DNA from 2 places in the Fictibacillus sp. b24 genome. Region 2 is predicted to be linked to the other one. Evidence: a T-box and tRNA genes for the amino acid it is inferred to sense, from the RefSeq annotation. Region 2 holds a T-box; the other holds one or more tRNA genes.
What was found. A T-box is a leader RNA that pairs with one kind of tRNA and senses whether it is charged. The one in region 2 lies ahead of lysS (lysine--tRNA ligase), so its partner is inferred to be a tRNA-Lys.
Positions count from the first base shown of each region.

Region 1: it encodes a tRNA-Lys, which carries the amino acid that the T-box ahead of lysS (lysine--tRNA ligase) is inferred to sense. The anticodon was not compared.

Region 1 covers NZ_JAUCES010000005.1:3,800,267-3,811,307, forward strand. Annotated here, with positions in the region: rRNA gene QUF49_RS19905 (23S ribosomal RNA) at 1-1,052, opposite strand, end outside; rRNA gene QUF49_RS19910 (16S ribosomal RNA) at 1,245-2,794, opposite strand; tRNA gene QUF49_RS19915 (tRNA-Ile) at 2,982-3,058, opposite strand; tRNA gene QUF49_RS19920 (tRNA-Gly) at 3,067-3,140, opposite strand; tRNA gene QUF49_RS19925 (tRNA-Pro) at 3,149-3,225, opposite strand; tRNA gene QUF49_RS19930 (tRNA-Arg) at 3,231-3,307, opposite strand; tRNA gene QUF49_RS19935 (tRNA-Leu) at 3,342-3,427, opposite strand; tRNA gene QUF49_RS19940 (tRNA-Leu) at 3,478-3,561, opposite strand; tRNA gene QUF49_RS19945 (tRNA-Lys) at 3,577-3,652, opposite strand; tRNA gene QUF49_RS19950 (tRNA-Gln) at 3,710-3,784, opposite strand; tRNA gene QUF49_RS19955 (tRNA-Asp) at 3,800-3,875, opposite strand; tRNA gene QUF49_RS19960 (tRNA-Glu) at 3,911-3,985, opposite strand; tRNA gene QUF49_RS19965 (tRNA-Ser) at 3,989-4,079, opposite strand; tRNA gene QUF49_RS19970 (tRNA-Asn) at 4,083-4,157, opposite strand; gene QUF49_RS19975 (SprT family protein) at 4,343-4,801, opposite strand; gene cmpA (cortex morphogenetic protein CmpA) at 4,898-5,020, shown strand; gene QUF49_RS19985 (Tex family protein) at 5,069-7,198, opposite strand; gene QUF49_RS19990 (hypothetical protein) at 7,255-7,446, opposite strand; gene QUF49_RS19995 (PP2C family serine/threonine-protein phosphatase) at 7,564-8,172, opposite strand; gene sigB (RNA polymerase sigma factor SigB) at 8,169-8,960, opposite strand; gene rsbW (anti-sigma B factor RsbW) at 8,926-9,408, opposite strand; gene QUF49_RS20010 (STAS domain-containing protein) at 9,405-9,737, opposite strand; gene QUF49_RS20015 (PP2C family protein-serine/threonine phosphatase) at 9,798-10,805, opposite strand; gene QUF49_RS20020 (anti-sigma regulatory factor) at 10,817-11,041, opposite strand, start outside.
Region 2 covers NZ_JAUCES010000005.1:2,941,932-2,952,972, reverse strand. Annotated here, with positions in the region: gene QUF49_RS15430 (GNAT family N-acetyltransferase) at 1-1,854, shown strand, start outside; gene QUF49_RS15425 (amidohydrolase family protein) at 1,868-2,725, shown strand; gene QUF49_RS15420 (dihydrofolate reductase family protein) at 2,786-3,331, shown strand; gene QUF49_RS15415 (HIT domain-containing protein) at 3,402-3,728, shown strand; gene QUF49_RS15410 (hypothetical protein) at 3,800-4,408, shown strand; T-box leader at 4,450-4,725, shown strand; gene lysS (lysine--tRNA ligase) at 4,795-6,342, shown strand; gene QUF49_RS15400 (DUF1641 domain-containing protein) at 6,489-6,968, opposite strand; gene fdhF (formate dehydrogenase subunit alpha) at 6,984-9,911, opposite strand; gene QUF49_RS15390 (DUF2294 domain-containing protein) at 10,258-10,602, shown strand; gene fdhD (formate dehydrogenase accessory sulfurtransferase FdhD) at 10,621-11,041, shown strand, end outside.

The sequences.
Region 1 (11,041 bases), 860 kb from region 2:
GGACCTTAGCTGATGGTCTGGGCTGTTTCCCTTTTGACTACGGATCTTATCACTCGCAGTCTGACTCCCGCGGATAATTCTCTGGCATTCGGAGTTTGACTGAATTCGGTAACCCTGTGGGGGCCCCTAGTCCAATCAGTGCTCTACCTCCAGGAATCTTGCCGCGAGGCTAGCCCTAAAGCTATTTCGGGGAGAACCAGCTATCTCCGTGTTCGATTGGCATTTCACCCCTACCCACACCTCATCCCCGCACTTTTCAACGTGCGTGGGTTCGGGCCTCCATTCAGTGTTACCTGAACTTCACCCTGGACATGGGTAGATCACACGGTTTCGGGTCTACGACCACGTACTATGTCGCCCTATTCAGACTCGCTTTCGCTGCGGCTCCGTCTTATCAACTTAACCTTGCACGGGATCGTAACTCGCCGGTTCATTCTACAAAAGGCACGCCGTCACCCGTTAATGGGCTCCGACTACTTGTAGGCACACGGTTTCAGGATCTATTTCACTCCCCTTCCGGGGTGCTTTTCACCTTTCCCTCACGGTACTGGTTCACTATCGGTCACTAGGGAGTATTTAGCCTTGGGAGATGGTCCTCCCGGATTCCGACGGGGTTTCACGTGTCCCGCCGTACTCAGGATCCACTCAGGAGAGAACGAAGTTTCAGCTACAGGGCTGTTACCTTCTTTGGCTGGCCTTTCCAGACCGCTTCACCTACTTCGTTCCTTTGTAACTCCATGTAGAGTGTCCTACAACCCCAGAGGGCAAGCCCTCTGGTTTGGGCTGTTTCCGTTTCGCTCGCCGCTACTCAGGAAATCGCATTTGCTTTCTCTTCCTCCGGGTACTTAGATGTTTCAGTTCCCCGGGTCTGCCTTCTCATACCCTATGTATTCAGATATGGATACCATCCCATTACGGATGGTGGGTTCCCCCATTCGGAAATCCCCGGATCAATGCTTACTTACAGCTCCCCGAGGCATATCGGTGTTCGTCCCGTCCTTCTTCGGCTCCTAGTGCCAAGGCATCCACCGTGCGCCCTTTCTAGCTTAACCTTATATGATGTTTACACATCAAGATCTTGCTTGGCGCAGATAAATAATATATCTGCCTTGCATATTGTTTGGATGTCGATATCTAGTTTTCAAAGAACATATAAAGTAGAGAGATTTAGTTCTCTCAAAACTGAACAAAAGAAGAATAGGTGTACTTACGAAACAGTCGAAGCTGTTTCATAATCTCCATAGAAAGGAGGTGATCCAGCCGCACCTTCCGATACGGCTACCTTGTTACGACTTCACCCCAATCATCTGTCCCACCTTCGGCGGCTGGCTCCCAAAAGGGTTACCCCACCGACTTCGGGTGTTACAAACTCTCGTGGTGTGACGGGCGGTGTGTACAAGGCCCGGGAACGTATTCACCGCGGCATGCTGATCCGCGATTACTAGCAATTCCGGCTTCATGTAGGCGAGTTGCAGCCTACAATCCGAACTGAGAATGACTTTTTGGGATTGGCTTGGCCTCGCGGCTTCGCAACCCTTTGTATCATCCATTGTAGCACGTGTGTAGCCCAGGTCATAAGGGGCATGATGATTTGACGTCATCCCCACCTTCCTCCGGTTTGTCACCGGCAGTCACCTTAGAGTGCCCAACTGAATGCTGGCAACTAAGGTCAAGGGTTGCGCTCGTTGCGGGACTTAACCCAACATCTCACGACACGAGCTGACGACAACCATGCACCACCTGTCACTTTGTCCCCCGAAGGGGAAAGCTCTATCTCTAGAGTGGTCAAAGGATGTCAAGACCTGGTAAGGTTCTTCGCGTTGCTTCGAATTAAACCACATGCTCCACTGCTTGTGCGGGCCCCCGTCAATTCCTTTGAGTTTCAACCTTGCGGTCGTACTCCCCAGGCGGAGTGCTTAATGTGTTAACTTCAGCACTGAGGGTGGAACCCCCCAACACCTAGCACTCATCGTTTACGGCGTGGACTACCAGGGTATCTAATCCTGTTTGCTCCCCACGCTTTCGCGCCTCAGCGTCAGTTACAGGCCAAAAAGCCGCCTTCGCCACTGGTGTTCCTCCACATCTCTACGCATTTCACCGCTACACGTGGAATTCCACTTTTCTCTCCTGCACTCAAGTCTCCCAGTTTCCAATGACCCTCCACGGTTGAGCCGTGGGCTTTCACATCAGACTTAAGAGACCGCCTGCGCGCGCTTTACGCCCAATAATTCCGGATAACGCTTGCCACCTACGTATTACCGCGGCTGCTGGCACGTAGTTAGCCGTGGCTTTCTGGTTAGGTACCGTCAAGGTACGAGCAGTTACTCTCGTACTTGTTCTTCTCTAACAACAGAGCTTTACGACCCGAAGGCCTTCATCGCTCACGCGGCGTTGCTCGGTCAGGCTTTCGCCCATTGCCGAAGATTCCCTACTGCTGCCTCCCGTAGGAGTCTGGGCCGTGTCTCAGTCCCAGTGTGGCCGATCACCCTCTCAGGTCGGCTACGCATCGTCGCCTTGGTGAGCCGTTACCTCACCAACTAGCTAATGCGCCGCGGGCTCATCTGTAAGTGTCAGCCGAAACCGACTTTCAAAAAGAAGAAATGCTTCTTCTCTTGTTATCCGGTATTAGCCCCGGTTTCCCGGAGTTATCCCCGTCTTACAGGCAGATTACCCACGTGTTACTCACCCGTCCGCCGCTAAATCAGAGGAGCAAGCTCCTCTTCATTCGCTCGACTTGCATGTATTAGGCACGCCGCCAGCGTTCATCCTGAGCCAGGATCAAACTCTCCATAAAAGTGTTTGTCTTGCTCGATTTAAAACTGACGGAATTAATTCTTAATTCCTTACCTATTTCTTTTGTTCAGTTTTCAAAGAACTTGTTTGGCTTGTCTTTTTTCGAGACAGCTTTATCATCTTACCGAATCGAAGTTATAAAGTCAAGCACTTTTTTAAAATCTTTTTTGATCATTTTTACGATCATATGGTGGGCCTAAATGGACTCGAACCATCGACCTCACGCTTATCAGGCGTGCGCTCTAACCAGCTGAGCTATAGGCCCGTAAAAAATGGAGCGGGTGATGAGAATCGAACTCACGACCAGAGCTTGGAAGGCTCTTGTTTTACCACTAAACTACACCCGCATAAAGAATGGTCGGGAAGACAGGATTTGAACCTGCGACCCCCTGGTCCCAAACCAGGTGCTCTACCAAGCTGAGCCACTTCCCGACATATGGCGCGCCCTGAGAGATTCGAACTCCCGACCTTTTGATTCGTAGTCAAACACTCTATCCAGCTGAGCTAAGGGCGCCTATTTTAATGCATTATATGTTATTTGTAAAAGTTGGTGCGGTCGAGAGGACTCGAACCTCCACGGGGATACCCCCACTAGCCCCTCAAGCTAGCGCGTCTGCCATTCCGCCACGACCGCGCGGCTAGATGCCAGCGCATGAGCACTGCAACTTATTTAAGAAATTAATATGGTGCGGGTGAAGGGACTCGAACCCCCACGTCAAAGACACTAGATCCTAAGTCTAGCGCGTCTGCCAATTCCGCCACACCCGCATATTAATTTGAAAATGGTGAGCCATGAAGGACTCGAACCTTCGACCCTCTGATTAAAAGTCAGATGCTCTACCGACTGAGCTAATGGCTCTTATTGTTAATAAGGTTTAGTGTTTATATTTTAAACACTTATCTTAAAAAGAAAAAATGGCTGGGCTAGCTGGATTCGAACCAACGCATGTCGCAGTCAAAGTGCGATGCCTTACCGCTTGGCTATAGCCCAACACCTTAGAAAAAATGGCGGACCCGACCGGGGTCGAACCGGCGATCTCCTGCGTGACAGGCAGGCATGTTAACCACTACACCACGAGTCCATCTATCTATAGGTATACTTTATTATGTTATAAAGTGGTGACCCGTACGGGATTCGAACCCGTGTTACCGCCGTGAAAGGGCGGTGTCTTAACCGCTTGACCAACGGGCCACATGGCAGAGAAGAAGGGATTCGAACCCTCGCACCGCGTTAGCGATCTACTCCCTTAGCAGGGGAGCCCCTTGAGCCACTTGGGTACTTCTCTGTATGGCTCCACAGGTAGGACTCGAACCTACGACCGATCGGTTAACAGCCGATAGCTCTACCACTGAGCTACTGTGGAATGTCTTTTAAGGACAATTAATATCATAATTGTTTCAGCGTCAGATGTCAACCTGTTTTAGAAGTTTTTTTCTGAGCATTTATCGCTTTAGCTACCTTAACGACCTTGTTAAGAAAGCTATGTAAAAGGTATGTCTAACAGCGACTTAATTAAATTACCACATACCTATAATCGAAGTCAATACTCTATTTTAAAGAAACCTGTTTTAATTTTCCACGGCACTTTCCGCATACATACTTTTTCGTATCAATTCTTCTCTTTCTTTTATAAGACTGCATACAGTCTGCGCATATATATTGATATTTATAACTCTCTGCTCTTCTTTTTTCAGGGATGGACTGACAGAAGCGAGAGCCGCCTACTCTATTCAGCCAATACTTAAAATCGTAATCACCATGTTTATATCCCTTGCCTTCTATATGCATATGGTAGTGCACGAGCTCATGTTTAATAACCCCGATCAATTCTTCCATGCCGAATGCCTTGTAAAGATGCGGGTTCATTTCTATGTCATGAGATCTTAGAAGATATCGTCCTCCTGTTGTTCGCAGCCTTTTATTAAATCTGGCTCTGTGGCGAAACGGTTTATCGAAGAACTGAAGGGAGATTTCTTCGGTAAGTTTTTGTAATTCCGCGTCAGTCATGGTCAAGCTCCTTATATTTCAAGTTCACATCAACAAGCTACTATACATAGACTAATACACAAATAACGGATTGGGAAGTTCAAGGAGGTTCTCTATATGCCAACATGGTTTAAAAGACAGCTCCGTCGTGCTTATTACCAAAAAGATCGTTACCAAATCCGCTTACTTAATCAGTGCTGGTTCTTTTATAACAAAAAACACTCCTCCAGTGAAGAGTAATTTACTGGAGAAGTGCTTTATCTTGTTGTTGCTTTTCCACACGTTGTCTTATTTAGGAGCAATCATCGTTAAGGCGATTCGTTGTTTAGCTACATCTACAGAATCTACCCATACGGTTACAACTTGTCCTACACTTACAACATCCATTGGGTTCTTAATAAAACGATTGGTTAACTTAGAGATGTGCACAAGCCCATCTTGTTTAACACCGATATCTACAAACGCTCCAAAATCAACGACGTTACGAACGGTACCTTGCAGTTCCATCCCTTGTGATAAGTCTTCCATCTTAAGAACATCTGTTTTAAGCACTGGTCCCGAAAAAGCATCACGTGGATCTCTTCCTGGTTTAGTGAGACCTTCGATAATATCTTTTAAAGTTGGTACTCCAATATCCAGTTTTTCAGATGTCTGATCTAGTGATAGGGAATTTAATTTTTCCGCCAGAGCCTCTGATCCAATATCAGCCGGGGTAAAACCAAGTTCCTTTAATAATGCTTTAGTCGCTGGATAGCTTTCTGGGTGTATGCCCGTTTGATCAAGCGGCTGATTCCCATCAACCACTCGCAGAAACCCAATACATTGCTCATACGTTTTCGCACCGAGACGCGGAATCTTCTTAAGTTCTGTTCTGTTTTTGAATTTCCCGACTTCATTCCGTTTTAAGATAATGTTCTGTGCGACTGTTTTGGACAAACCTGAAACATATTGAAGCAATGAAGAAGATGCTGTGTTTACGTTAACACCTACTTGGTTAACGGCAGTCTCAACCACAAATGAGATTTCTTCCCCTAGTCTTTTTTGGGAAACATCATGCTGATACTGACCAACCCCAATTGACTTAGGGTCGATCTTTACAAGTTCAGCTAACGGATCTTGAAGTCTTCGTGCAATAGATACAGCGCTTCTTTCCTCAACTTGAAGGTCAGGGAATTCTTCACGCGCTACACTTGATGCCGAATAAACACTCGCACCCGCTTCGTTTACAATTACGTAGGCCACTGACTTCTCTAGGTCTTTAAGTGTTTCAGCAATAAACTGTTCTGTTTCACGTGATGCTGTACCATTTCCAATCGCAGCAATTTCAATATCGTATTGTTCGATCAACTTTTTCACAATGGCAGCAGATTTTTCAACCTCTGACCGCGGCGGTGTAGGATAAATGGTTTGAATGTGCAGGACTTTTCCCGTTTCATCTACTACACCTAGTTTGCATCCTGTTCGATATGCAGGATCGACGCCAAGAACTACCTTCCCCTTCAGCGGAGCTTGCAGCAAAAGGCTTCTCACATTTTCAGAAAAAATATGAATCGCGCGTTCCTCAGCTTGTTCAGTAAGCGCGGTCCGGATTTCACGTTCAATGGAAGGAGCAATCAACCGCTTATATGCGTCTTCCATCGCTTCACGGATATAAACTGCAGCTGGCGAACTGGAACGCTTGATTGTTTTTCTCTCCATCTTAGAAAGAATCAATTCTGATGGAGTTACGATACTTACTCTCAAAATATTTTCTTTCTCGCCTCGGTTAACCGCCAAAACTCGATGTGGAACGATTTTTCGAATCGGTTCTTGGTATTCGTAGTACATTTCAAATACTTTTTTCTCATCATTTTCGGTATTTTTACCGTCCGTTTTGATTTCACCTTTTGAAAATGTATCTTCGCGGATCCATTTTCGCATATCTGCATCATCAGACAGCATTTCAGCAATGATATCTTTTGCACCTGTTAAAGCATCCTCAGCTGAAAGCACTTCTTTTTCTTCGTTTATGTATGCTGCAGCTTTTGTTAGTGGATTATCATTGTTTTGTTCCAACAGCCAATGCGCTAGTGGTTCCAGTCCTTTTTCTTTGGCTATCGTTGCCTTAGTTCTTCTTTTTTGTTTATAAGGACGGTAAATATCTTCTAGATCCTGAAGCTTTTGAGCTTTCGAAATGGCAGCTGTTAATTCTTCAGTAAGTTTTCCTTGTTCATCGATAAGACGAATAATTTCTTCTTTTCGAGTCGCTAAGTTTTGCAAATACGTCCATCGATCCATGATGTCTTTAATCTGTACTTCATCCAGACCGCCTGTTAATTCTTTTCGGTAACGTGCGATGAATGGAACTGTATTTCCTTCTTCTAAAAGAGCAATAACTTGATTAATTTGTTTGCCCTTTACACTTAATTCTTGTTCCATTGTTCTCAATGCTTGTTCACTAATAGGTTGTCCCAATAAGAACACTCCTTTTTCAATCAATTAGTACTAGTATAAACCAATGAAGTTGCTCCGTAAAAATTCCATTGATACTTTTGTATGATGTTGATTTCCGTTTCAGGTTGCTCGCTTTCCGCGGGGCAGCCGGTGAGCCCCTTGCCGCTTCGCGACTTAAGGGTCTCACCTGACCGCTTATCCCGCAGGAGTCTCGCACCTTCCACTACAATCACCTTATCAAAGAAGAACTCAGAACAAATTTTCCGAGCAGCATATTTTGAAAAGGACCTTAAGAAAAAATTTAAAAACAAAAAACACCATCCTAAAATCTTGATATGGATGATGTTTAGCTAACTAATATTTATTTGTCCTACGATGCATGTAGCATCATCGTTAATATCCTGAGGCAATCCACTTATAAAAATGACGGACTCTTTCGGCGAGATCATTTTCGTTAACAGTGAACGGCTTTGAGTATGAATATCCATACCATCGGAATAAAGCATTAACGTTAACTCTTTTTCAAACTTGAAGTCCTGTACTTTAAATCGTTCAGGCTTTCCTACAAGAAAACCCGCTTTCGTTAAAGGGTGTATGGCTCTTTGTCTTTCAGCAGAGATCATAAAACGGATGTTACCTACACCTGAATAAGTGGCTGTGTGATTTTTATAATCGACTTTAACAATTGCGATTACAGCACCACGAGTATGTCTTAACCCCTCATTGCAAAGATGCATCAGCTGTTCCACTGATTCATGATGATGCTGATCAATAATGTCAGTAGCAGCTCCTGAAGCCTCTTTCGCCATTTTGCCGCTCCCTAAACCATCTGCAACGGCGCAAATCAAATAATCTTCCGTTTCTTTCACGTAAAAACTATCTCCGCAAAGATCATTTCCCTTTTTAGGTTTCTGATAAGAGGAAACAGATGCTCTGCTAAATTGATAGTGTTCGATCATCTAAGTGCCTCCGAAGGCGATACTCGCAACGCTTCTTTTAACTTTTCTAATGCTCTTCTTTGCAGTCGAGAAACATGCATCTGGGATATGTCTAAACGTTCTCCCGTTTCCTTTTGGCTTAGGTTCTCAAAATACGTACACTGTAAGATTTCACGTTCACGTTCAGAAAGAACAGCAAATGCTTTCTGCAAAAGCAGCCTTTTATCGATTTGATCAAAACCATCATCGTTGGATCCCACTAAGTCGAGAAGTGTAACCGTACTTCCCTCCTGATCCGCTTCAATAGAGCTATCCACGGATAGAGCTTGATAACTTTTACCCATTTCCATCGTCTCTAGAACTTCTTCCTCTGAAACTTCCAGGAACTCAGCGATCTCAAAGATCTTAGGTGATCTTTGCAAGCGAGTCGTTAGTTCTTCAACGGCTTTCTTGATTCTCGGACCTAATTCTTTAATACGACGCGGTACATGCACACTCCATGTTTTATCACGAATAAAACGTTTAATTTCCCCAACAATTGTTGGAACGGCAAATGATTCAAAAGATCTGCCAAACGTTTTGTCGTATCTTCTAAAAGCTGCAAGCAAACCAATCATGCCGACTTGAACTAAATCGTCATGGATGCTTTTCCCTTTAGAAAACTTTCGTGCAAGAGAATGTACTAAGTCTTGGTACTGCAAAACAAGATTTGTTTGAATTTCTTCATTTTTAGGATCTTGCTGCAGTTCATCAATCCATGCATAGACCTGTTCTTTACTGTGAAGGCGCTGGTGAGATTCTGTCGACATGTTCCTCCACCTCATCTCTGTGAAGATACTTTGTCATCATTACAACGACACCGGCTTCACTGCTTATTTCTACCTTGTCCATTAGTGTATCTATCAGAAAGAGGCCTAAACCTCCCTCATGCAGTTGATCAACTGATTTACCATCTACAGGGCCAAGATCTTTTGAGATAGATTCAACGTCGAAACTTTTTCCTTGATCGACAACCGTAATTTCCATACGGTCATCATGTATATTGCAGCCAATGCGAACTTGGCCATGATCTCCTTCAGTGTAAGCATGATTTACAACATTCGTTACGGCTTCTGAAACTGCAATTTTAATATCTTCAATTTCATCAAACGCAAAACCCATGCGGTTTGCCAGACCAGAAATCGTTAATCTGACTACTCCCACATAATCCGGCTTTGCCGGAACGTTCATTTCAATATAGTCGGACGCTGTTCTCATAGCGCCTCCCCCTTTACTCCGCTTTCGATGTCCATTACCTCAGTTAAACCAGTAATTTCAAAGATGCGTTTTACACGTTCAGTCATGCCTCTAAGCTTTAAAAAGCTATTGTTGGCTTTAGAAGACTTTAAAGCTCCTACAAAAATACCCAATCCTGTGCTGTCCATATATTCGATACCAGAAAGGTCTACGATTACGACGTTTCCTTCTTTTTCGGTTAACGGAAGCATAACTTCTTTAAGTTTCGGAGCCGTATATGCGTCTACTTCCCCGGTAAGTTTTAATTCATATGTTTCATTTATTTGGCCTTGATTAATTTGTAAATTCATTGTTTTCCCCCCAAGCTTTGTATGGAACCATACGGTACCTTTACCCTAATTGAATACTGTTTAAACCAGTCTTTTTAAAATAATTAAAGTAAAATCATCTCTGAGCTCGAATCCTTGAAGCCGATCCAACTCCTGAAATACATTCTCAACAATTTTTTGAGAGGGTAGATCCATATATTTACGAATGAGAGAAACAATTTCTTCTCTTTCGATAAACCCTTTACTCGTCCTGCACTCAGTCACTCCATCTGAAAGCAGGATGACCATATCTCCAACTTCTATCTCCTTTTCATACGGATGATAGGTTGTTGTGCGAGAAACCCCGAGAACAAGGCCTTTAGCAATAAGATCATGAAACTTATCTTCTTTTGCATTGTAAATAAATCCTGGTTCATGACCGGCACCGGCATAGTAGAATTTATGACTTTCCGGTTCATATACACCATGAAACATCGTAATAAACATGTTGCTATGAACATTTTGTTCAACAACACGGTTTAAATTTTCCAGCAGAAGATGAGGTTTCATCTGTTCTTCAGGCAAGCTGTCCATCGCGTATTTAATCATAGACATACAGAGTGCAGCGGGTATGCCTTTGCCAATGATGTCAGCTACAGCGACACTGAGACTGTTGCCGCTTTTAACAAAATTATAATAATCACCATTCATTTTTTTAGCCGGAACACTTACAACCCCAATGTCCAACTCGTCAAATTCAGGTACATCGCTAAGCAGCAATGTTTGCTGCATGCTTGCGGCAACTTCAATTTCAGATTCCAACTGTTGCTGTTTATCCCGCAAACTTTGATGTTCGCGGTAAGCGAAGCCATAGCCAATCATAGATTCAAGCAGAAAGTCAAAAGAGTCTCTCATCTCTTCCGACATATCCGGGAAAAGCTCGTCCATTACTTGAATGTGTAAGCTCACTAAATCCTCGGGTGATATCTGCTGCTCCAGCAGTTTCCTGCTAAATTGCTGGGCTTTATAGAGTGTCGTCTCGGTTTTGGCTTTTAGATAGACTGATAATAAATCTTGGTAACGTTCAGTTAGTGCGTCCTTTGCAGTCAAGAGCTCTCCTCCTAACGAAGCCATTTAGTAGCAGATATCTCCGTTCCCACGTCAACCGTGGACTCTATCGAGAATTCATCCATTAAACGCTTCACGCCTGGCAATCCAGCTCCTAATCCGCCGGAAGTCGTATAGCCATCTTCCATAACTTTTCGGATTTCTCGGATTCCAGGACCATTATCTAAGGCTACGATTCGCAGTCCTTTTTTTCCTAATTGATTGATCGGTTCGATGCA
Region 2 (11,041 bases):
CATTTTACGAAAAAGATAGGCATTGCACTAAAAGGGATCGGAGCAAAACTAACAGGTGAGTGTGACGCTTATTATCACGTGTACAATGGGCAATATCAATTAATACTTGATAAGTTCAACAATTGGATTATGCCAGGTAAAGGCGATGTAGATTATAAGATGGCGTTTATGGTGCCAAAGCTCGGTAAGCCTTTTTCAGAAGAAATCTCTCGTATTCGTCCGGAGAAGATCGAACCGCTGATGCATGAAGGATATGCAGGATTTAGAGCAACCTTTCAGTCACAGGCGTTTCCAGGTCTGCAGCTAGCAACTATCGTTAAGCTATATAGCGAAGGTCTAGTTGAACAGCATTATGAGATTACAAATACGGGTGAAGCGGAATCTACCGATGAAGTTTGGTTAAATTCTCCGATCATGTGCCGTATGCTTGATCGAGCTGTTCTGCCGTATGAAGGAAAATATATCGAGCTTAACGACTCAATGGGTTCCTTCTTAACCTATTGGAACAACAATAAGTTAACTGAGAACTGGATCTTCTTACGAGGGCAGAAAAACCCAAGAGGAATTTCATGGCCAATTGAAGAAAAGGTACAATTCTCAAACTGGTTTATGTACTTTGAACATAATTTTGGAAAGCTTGCTCCTCATCAAAAGGTAGCAACAAAACCAGTAACGTTAACGATTGGCGCTTTCCAAGAATGGCAGTCTTTCAGAGAATATGCGACGCAAAAGAATGATAAGCCATCACTCAGTTTAACAAATCATATGACACTATCTGTTAATAACGGTAATCCTTTTGTAAGTGGCAATCAGATCAAGGCTGTAGCGCAAGATTACAAGTCTTCCTTTTTTAACGGATTTATTGAAATGAAACTGAATGACGAGATTCTTCAAAGTCACCTGTTTGCGTCCGACGAAGAAATGAGAAGTGCTGAATTTGATATACAAGTGCCAAACGATAAAGGCGTTCATGTTTTAACGTCAAAAATGAATCTAGATTCTATTGACATTACGAGGCAATCAGCGGCTTTCGTCATGAAGGATCTGCCGGTTCAGTTTGAGAAGACGGTGAAAAATGACCTCGAAGTGCTAAGTGTGAATAATGGCGAAATTGCCATTTCTGCTTCTGCACAGTTCGCGCCAACATTATTCTCTCTTCAGTACAAAAATCACGAGTGGATGGATTCACCTTTTCCAAAGCCTGCACCAAAATCTTGGTGGAATCCGTGGTTTGGCGGAATCGCCGGTCTTGTGGAAGGCACAAGTCTTAATTCTCTACTAAAAGAGAAGACTACGGTTGAATTTGTAGAAAAAGAGGACGATAAAGGCAACGTATGGAAGGGTATAAAAGTATCCACTTTATATGAAAAGCATGAGACGTTCAAAGGGCTCGAAATTCATAAGTATTTCTTATTGCTGCCAGGAGTTCCGGTTTTGTGTCATACGACGGAAATTGTTCAAAATATGGGAAGCTACCTGCAAGGAAAGAACTTTTACACTGGCTGTTTCTTAAATCCTGGACTGGAGCTTACGAAGAGCTGGGGAAGTTTTCAAAGTAAAAATGGTGAGTGGGCGATGGTTTATGGCGGGAAAGGCGAGCAGGAGATGTCAATTGACCGCAGTGTTGTTTTTGGTTCAGATGATCATGAGAACCTGATGCAGATTGTGGCAAATCAAAACGCGACGTTTCTAGATTCATATATCAACTTGGAAGTAATTGAGCTTGGATATGCGGAAAAGCTTAACCTTGAACACGGCGCAACTCATGTTACGTCTCCAGTGTTTTATGTTTTTAACGACAAAGTGATCCCAGATACAGCATTAGAAGATTTAAAGAAGATCAAATTCTGCTAGGAAGGAAGAGTCCATGAAAATCATTGATGCGCATATGCATTTTTCAAACATTGAAAGCTTTAAACATACAGCAACGAACCTGTCCAAACTGGACTATTCTTATGACGGAATTGTAAAAGAGTATGAGGAATCGGGAGTTGTGCTAGGCATTGCGATGGGGCTAACGGAAAAAGAGGTAGAGGGTTTCCCGGACCCTCTAGCCCCAACGCCAATGGGTATCGATCTAGGTTCGCAGATTCCTGAAAATGTCGTGTATTGTGCAGGAATCAACCCATATCATCTCGGTGAAAAAGAATTAGCGAAACTTGAGGAAACGGTACAAAAGCCAGAGGTTGTCGGCATCAAAATCTACCTCGGATATTATCCGTATTACGCGTATGATGAAGTGTATCAGCCTGTTTACAAGCTAGCTGCCAAGTATGAATTGCCAGTTGTCTTTCACACAGGAGATACGTATTCTGAGAGAGGGTTGTTGAAGTACTCACATCCGTTGACGCTAGATGAAGTAGCGGTCATGCACCGTGATGTGAATTTTATGATGGCTCATTTCGGTGATCCGTGGACTTTGGACGGAGCAGAAGTTGTTTACAAGAATCGCAACATGTATGCCGATCTTTCAGGTCTTGTCGTTGGAACACGGGAAGATATTGCGAGATACAAAGATTCACCTCGCTTCTTCAACCATTTGCGACACGCGTTAACGTTTACGGATAACTATAAAAAGTTTTTGTTTGGAACGGATTGGCCGCTTGTGCCTGTTCAGCCTTACATTGATTTTGTAAAAGAAATCATACCTGAGGAACATCATGAGGATGTATTTTACAATACGGCTGTTAAGATTTTTCCAAAGATCAGACCTTTTCTAAAATAATAGAGTAATAGTGAGAGGTATGCGGGAACCATCACATAATTTCTTGAAAGGTGTGATTGAGTGGCGAAGTTAATCTATCATATTGCAGTTACAGTGGATCACTTTATTGCGGATATCGATGGAAAAGCGGATGATTCGATCTTTTTGTATAGTGGCGATCATGTAACGGACTTTTTGGAAGACGTTAAGGCGTACGATGCTGTTCTTATGGGCGGGAAGACGTATGAATACGGATTTCAATTTGGTCTGAAACCAGGGGAGCCAAGTGCTTTTAAAGACTTAAAGCATTACATCTTTTCTAGCTCTATGCAGTTTAAATCCAATGAAAAGGTGGAGCTAGTGAAAGGTGATGCTGTTGATTTTGTTAAGAACCTTATAGAAAAGGAATTGGGTAAACTGTGGCTTTGCGGTGGTGGCATGCTGGCAGGTTCGTTGTTGAATGAAAGATTGATAGATCAGGTAGTTTTGAAAGTGAATCCAGTGATGATTGGTGAAGGGTTGCCATTGTTTGGTGAAGTGAAACCACATATTAAGCTGGAACTTACAGACTTGAAACACTTTGACAACGGAGTTATTAAACCAACGTATAATGTGAATTATTCTTAAAACAAGGTGAGCTATCAGTGCTCACCTTGTACATTGTAGACTAGAGAAAGCAATGGAGTGAGAAATATCAATGAATGATTTTTATTGTGAAGAAGTGTTGAGTGGAAAGACTACGGTAGAAAAAGTGTTAGAAACGAAAAATGTCTTGGCTTATTATCATACCAGTCCCTTTTACCCGATACATATTGTAACGATACCAAAGAAACACATTACATCTCTTCTTGATCTTAAAGAAGAGGATAACGAACTGATACTCGAAATGATAAAAGTGATTAAAGAAGTAACAGCTATAGTGACGAAAGAACATGGAGCTTGTAAAGTAATTACCAACATAGGAAATTACCAAGACTCTAAACATCTTCATTGGCATATTGTGTCGGGAAAGCCAAAGGTATAGACTTGTAAACATTTTATCCATCATGAAACTTAAAAATGATGGCGATCGACTAATTCATAAAGGGGGATTGGTTGAAAATGAAAAAGTCTATAGCGGTTATTTTATTAGGAATGTTTTTATCCATGATGTTAATAAACACTCAAGCTCATGCAACAAGCTGGGCGGAAGTTGAACCTGAGGAAGTTCATAAAAGAGCTGATGTGATTGTAATGGGACAGTATGATTTTACGAGTAAACCACAAGGGAGAAATATGGTTTTTACGAGTTATGAATTCAATGTCCAAAAGGTGTTTAAAGGAGATGTGACCCAAAAAATAAGGGCAGGCATTGATGGATATGACGTAGGTTGGGCGGATGAGTTTCAAAAAGATGGCGGAGAGTTTTTGCTCTTTCTTGATAAAAATAAGGAATTTAGCTTCTTAACACCGGTCGGGGGACCTAATGGAATGATCCAGATTTCCGATGGTAAAGTGCAACATCATAACGTTACAAGCAGAGCGTATTATGAGGAGTTTCTCAAAAAACAATCAGAAAAGCCTGTTGTGAAAACGAGTAATGAAGCAGTTCAAAATGACGATAACGATTATACGTATTTGTATGTTGGCTTATTAGTTTTCTCTGTCTGTATAGGAATCTTTCTTATTTTGAGATTCAGAAAAACAAATAAAAAATTGTTTTGACAACTACCATAAAACTGCTTATACTAATAAAAATTTAACAATTTATGGCTATGAAGAGAAAAGTAATTAAGACATATTATTTTCAGAGAGCTCTTGGTTGGTGAGAAAGAGCAATAAGCATCTTAATGAAAAAAAGACTCCGAGCTTTGTACGGATGCAAAATTATCTTTGCTGATACTACAACGGGATCTCCCGTTATAGAGATAGGGTATTCGCAAGTGATTGTTGTTCATTGCCGTACCTGAAGAGGTTGATATGGCGACATGTTAACAAATTGAGGTGGTACCGCGAATGCTAAATAAGCTCTCGTCCTCAAGATGAATAATCTTGGGGGTGAGGGCTTTTTTTGTTTTTCTTTTTAATAAAAATGGAGGAGTGATCCAATTATGCATTGGGCATATCGAATAGCAGAAGAATTAATTAGAAAAAATCCAGATCGTGAGACTTTTGTTTGTGCGTCGGGCATTAGCCCATCCGGTTCCGTTCATATCGGGAATTTTCGTGAAGTGGTTACCACTTATTTTGTGGTGAGAGCATTGCAAAAGCTGGGAAAGAAAACACGTTTCATTTTTTCATGGGACGATTTTGATCGATTTCGTAAAGTACCTAAGAACGTGGACGCGTATTTTGAGAAATATATAGGCATGCCATACTCTGAGATTCCATGCCCGTTTGGATGCCACAATTCGTACGCAGAGCATTTTGAAAAAGAATTCGAGCAGTCATTGGGTCAGTTCGGCATCGTTCCTGAGTTTATCTACCAAAGCGAGGAGTACCAATCAAGAAGATACAATGCACAAATTGTCCACACTCTTCACAATCGCAAGCAAATATATGATATTCTCACGGCATTTAAAACAGGTGAACCGAGTGTTGAAGAGCGAGAGAGCTTTTATCCAATAAATGTGTATTGTGAAATTTGCAGAAAAGATACGGTATACGTTAAAGATTTTCAGAATGAAACACTGAAATATACATGTTCATGTGGTCATTCAAATTCTATTGAAGTCTCTGCTGCTACAAACATCAAGCTGAATTGGAAAGTGGATTGGCCGATGAGATGGATGACAGAGAACGTGGTGTTTGAACCAGGTGGGAGGGACCATTCCTCCGCTACTGGAAGTTACAGAGTTTCAAAGGAAATTGTTTCTGATATCTTTAACCATCATGCGCCAGAGTATGAACCGTATGATTTTATCAGCATTAAAGGCACCGGTGCTAAAATGTCGAGTTCTTCGGGAAACAATATCACGCCCGGAGAACTGTTGAAAATTTATACACCCGAAGTCATTCTTTTCATGTTTGCAAAATATCAGCCGAACTCTTCTTTTCATATCGGATTGGATGAAGATGTGATCCGAAACTATACGGAATATGAGAGGTATAGCCATGCTGAAGTAGGGCTGCTGAAAGAAGAGATAGGAGCTGCTCTGGAGTTGTCATCTATGACTTCTGTAACACGACGAGCGCCAAGGTTTAGTCATGTTGCGAGCATCTTACCGCTTGTAAATTTTGAAGCATCATTAGTGCGTGACGTATTGAGAAGAACAGGTGAGGAGTATACGTTGGAAGAGGTAAAAGAAGTTTGTGTCCGGGCGGAGTATTGGCTGAGAAACTGGTGTCCTGAGAGAGTGCTTCATGTTAATGAAGAAAAGAATTCAGAATACTTTGGTTCACTGACTGATACGGAGAAAGGGTGGCTTGAAGGATTTGTGAATGTTTTGCAAGATGAAGCTGGACTGCCAGATGACGAGCTGATGAGGAAAATATACGATGTTTGTCATGTGGATGATCAAAAAATGAAGAAAAACAACCAAAAAAGGTTGTTCAGCATTATCTATCAGCTTGTTTTGAACAGCAGCAGCGGTCCGCGCATACCGTTACTTCTTCATTCAGTAGGGAAAGAGCGGTTGATTGCTTTATTACGACAATGAATTAATGGTTCGAAATTATAATTTGTCCAATTCAAGTAATAATTTGTCCATTCTCTTCCATAATCTGTCCAATCTTGAGTGTAATCTGTCCAATCTCAAAATAGATTAAGGTGACGCCCCACCGGGAGCGTCACCTTTCCTCATGATTACTTCTTCAATTCTTGGCCCATGCCTTTCAAAAAGTGAAGACCAAAGCCAATCGCCCGGTTAATATCAGGGTCTTTCAGCGACTTCACAAGATCAAATGCTCCGATCTTTTTATCGCTCTCCACAAAATTTTCTCCTGATTTAACGCCAGTAACGACACTATCAAGCATCTTAGCCGTCACTTCAGGATCCATCTTCGTCAAAACGCCAGCAGCACCCATCAGGTTGTTGATCATATTCGTCACAGGTTCACGGGTTGCTTGGCCAAGTGCGATACTTGCAATCTTGTCTTTGGCGACAAGCATGGAGTTCGCCGCTTCCAATGCGCCGATCTTATCAAGCTCCCCTATAAAATCGAGCGCCTTTGTGAGCGCTGCATCTTTTTCTGCCAACGCTCTTTGCAGATCGGCGAGCTTTTCCTGCTGAATCTGTTCTTCGGTTTTTAGGTTCTTTTTTACAACGGTTGTTGGTTGTGCCATATGAAATTCGCCCCCTTACACTTCATCCGTCAGGTGAACATAGCCTGGACGGTTCCATTTTCTCTGAACTTCTACACCGTTCTGCGGATAACGTTTTTTATTTCTCGGATTGTTGCCAGGAAGCTTCACTTCACCTTCACGGCTGATGATCTCCATCCGTACTTTCGTCTGCTTGTAAGCTGGTGTATGTGTTCGGTGATCAACTGCTGGACCTGTTAAAAAGTTAATGGCAGTTTCGTTGTTTACCGAGTTCATCGGCAGATACAGCTCGTTGTTTTTCACACGATCGGTTACGAGTGCGTTCAACTTCACGGCTCCAAATGGTGATATCAATCGAACAACCGATCCGTCGATCACACCACGTTCTTCTGCAAGAGCAGGTGATACTTCAACAAACACATCTGGAACCTTGTGCTGAATCCCTTTTGATTTGTTCGTTAAGTTTCCTTCATGAAAATGTTCGAGCATGCGTCCGTTGTTGATATGAAGATCGAACTCTTCCGGAAACTCCGCTGGATGCATCCAGTCAGATAGTGCGAAACGAGCTTTTTTATCAGGGAAGTTAAAGCCTTCTGTGTAAAGAAGCGGTGTACTCTTTCCGCTAAAATCACCCCAAAGGAAGCTGCCCCAGCCTTCCAACACATCATAGTTTGCTTCACCAAAAAGTGGAGCCAGCCCAGCCATCTCTTCAAAAATTTCACTTGGATGACTGTAGTTCCAATCAGCACCCATTCTGATTGCGATGGCCTGAATGATCTCCCAGTCAGGTCGCGATCCGCCTGTTGTTGGCAGTGCTTGATACAAGCGTTGAACGCGGCGTTCTGTATTCGTAAACGTTCCTTCTTTTTCAAGAGAAGGAGCAGCTGGCAAGACAACGTCTGCGTACTGAGCGGTTTTCGTTAAAAAGATATCTTGAACAACGAAGAATTCAAGCTGACTCAGCATTTCATGAACGTGATTGGAGTTGGAATCCACTAAGGCCATATCTTCACCGACCAAGTACATCGATTTGATCTCGCCAGTACCGATTCCTTCGACCATTTGAATGTTGTCCTTACCAGGTTTGCTGTCAATCGTTACGCCATACGCTTTTTCAAACTTCGCACGAGCAATGTCATCGGTAATATGCTGATAACCTGGCAACCAAGCAGGAAGAGTTCCCATATCACATGCCCCTTGAACGTTGTTGTGGCCGCGTAATGGATAAGCGCCAGCACCAGGACGGCGATAGTTTCCGGTTGCTAATAGTAAGTTTGAGATGGCAGCAGACGTATCACTTCCGCCAGTGTTTTGCGTAACACCCATGCCCCAAAGGACACATGTGCCGTCGGCGTCACGAATCATTTTCGCTACATCAATGATCGTTTCTTGTGATAGACCTGTAATTTCTTCTGCGTATTCAAGTGTATATTTATCAAGTACTTCTTTAAATTCTTCTAAATAATGAACGTTCTCTTCAATAAATTTCTGATCATGCCAGCCTTTATCGATCATATACTTCGTAACGGCCATCAGCCAAACTTGATCTGTTCCTTGCTTCGGACTCATGAAAATATCAGAGCGTTCAGCAAGTTCGTGTTTGCGAAGATCAGCTACGATCAACTTTTGTCCATGAAGCTTATGCGCACGCTTCACGCGAGTGGCTAGAACGGGATGACCTTCTGTCGGGTTCGCACCAACAACGATCACGAGGCCTGCTTCCGCGATATCTTGAATCGTACCAGCATCACCACCCATACCAACCGTGCGGAACAATCCATCCGTTGCAGGAGACTGGCAATAACGGGAGCAGTTGTCCACGTTGTTCGTTCCAATGACTTGACGGGCAAACTTTTGCATCAAATAGTTTTCTTCGTTTGTAATTTTAGATGAAGAAACAAAACCAAGTGCGTTGCTGCCGTGCTTTTCTTTTATCGATGTCATCTTATCAGCAATCACGTTTAACGCTTCGTCCCAAGTAGATTCCACAAACACGCCGTCTTTTCGAATAAGCGGGGTAGTGAGTCGCTCTTCGCTATTTACAAAATCCCAGCCGAACTTTCCTTTTACACAAGTGGAGATCGCGTTTACAGGACCTTCACTTGGTTCCACTTTTAAAATCTTTCTGCCTTTTGTCCATACTTCGAACGAACAGCCAACACCACAGAATGTACAAACGGTCTTTGTCTTTTTCGTACGTGTTTCACGCATTGCTGCTTCCACTTCAGAGATAGCAAAAATACCACTATAGCCAGGTTCGACTTCTTTTACAAGTTCAACCATTGGCTCAAGCAGATCTTCTTTTAATCCCGTCATAAACCCAGCTTCACCAAGCATCGATTTTTCCATCAGGGCGTTACACGGACAAACCGTCACACACTGTCCGCAGCTGACACATGAGGAATCGTCGATACTCGATCCAGCATCCCAGATCACGCGAGGGCGTTCTCGTTCCCAGTCTATTGAAAGGGTTTCGTTCACCTGCAAATTTTGACACACCTCCACACACTGACCGCATGTGATACATTGATTTGCATCATATCTATAAAACGGGTGAGACATGTCAATATCAACCGGCTCTTCTTTTGGCGAGTAGGGAACTGATTGATGTTCAATTTCCATCAGCTCAGCTGTGTTGTGCAGCTTACAATTACCGTTGTTGTTATCGCAGACCGTGCAATAGAGAAGGTGGTTTTCGAGTAAGCGATCCATCGCCTGATTTTGCGCATCTTTCGCTCGTGTTGATGCTCGTTCGATACTCATGCCATCGAGCGCCATCGTAGAACAAGACCGCATCAGCTTGCCATTCACCTCAACGATACACGTATCACACGTTTCAATCGGATCCACTTGTGGTGTATAGCAGATTTGAGGATGAGAGAGTTCGTTTTTATTGATGATATCGAGAATGGACGTACCAAATGGGGCTTCATATGTTTTTCCGTCTATTGAAATTTGAATCATTTTATTCATATTGAATCTTCCTTTCGTTTGAAGATATAAAAAAAATCCACCACGAAAGCACAAATTCTATACACGTACAGAAAATGCGAGTTCATGGTGGAATAGTTTAATAGCAGAGCATGTTAAAGCTGACTATTTTGCCAATCCATCAAATTATGTAATTCGGTAAGAGAGAAGAAAAACAGCAACAACTAGATTTCTTCCAACTTTTCTCTTCTTATTATAGCGTTTACAATGTGAAAGGACAATAAGACTTGTAAACTCTCATTCGATTTTAATCACGTGCGAAAAGGAAGTGCATCATGTATGATTAGTAAAAAATGGAGAAACTGTGGTGATGATTCAAATGTCTAAGAAAGTGCATGATTTCAATGATATTATCCGTAAACTGCGAAAGAATCTGTTAGGAAAAGGACCTGAAAAAATTCATACAGTCTTTGTAGAAAACATGGCGATCTCAACCATGTACGGCAATCTAACGCCTACGGAAAAATTTATTGCCAGAACGGCAGAGGGCAAGGAAATGGTGCATGCTGCAAGAACACGCCTCATTCAAGACGTTTACGCAAAAGCACCGCCAGATGGGTTAGAAGATGTAACAGGAGCAAAGTTTGTTCATCTGTTTTCTGACTTTAAAGTGGATGAAGACATGGCCGTTTCCGTGTTTGTATTTGATAAACCGATTGCATAGAGTGGAGGTGATCTCATCATGAAGCCTGTTGTAACAAAGCGCAAAATTCTGCAGTTCAAGAATGGGGAGGCGTCCAGTGCGGAAGATACGATTGTAACCGAACTTCCGGTAACCATTAAGATCAATGGAGAAGAGTTCGTAACGATGGTGTGCAGCCCGGAATACATTGAGGACATGGTGGTTGGTTACCTCGCATCAGAAGGTATTATCCGAAACTATAAAGATATTAAAGACATATGGGTGCAAGAGGACGGAAGCTATGTTCATGTGACGACCGATCGGCTGAATCCTCTCTTTCGAAATCTGCAGAATAAAAGATACATAACGTCATGTTGCGGAATGAGCCGGCAAGGATTTGTATTCGCCAGTGACGCGCTGACGGCAAAATCGATGAATGATGTCCGAGTTAAGGTAACACCTCAGGACTGTTTCCGATTGA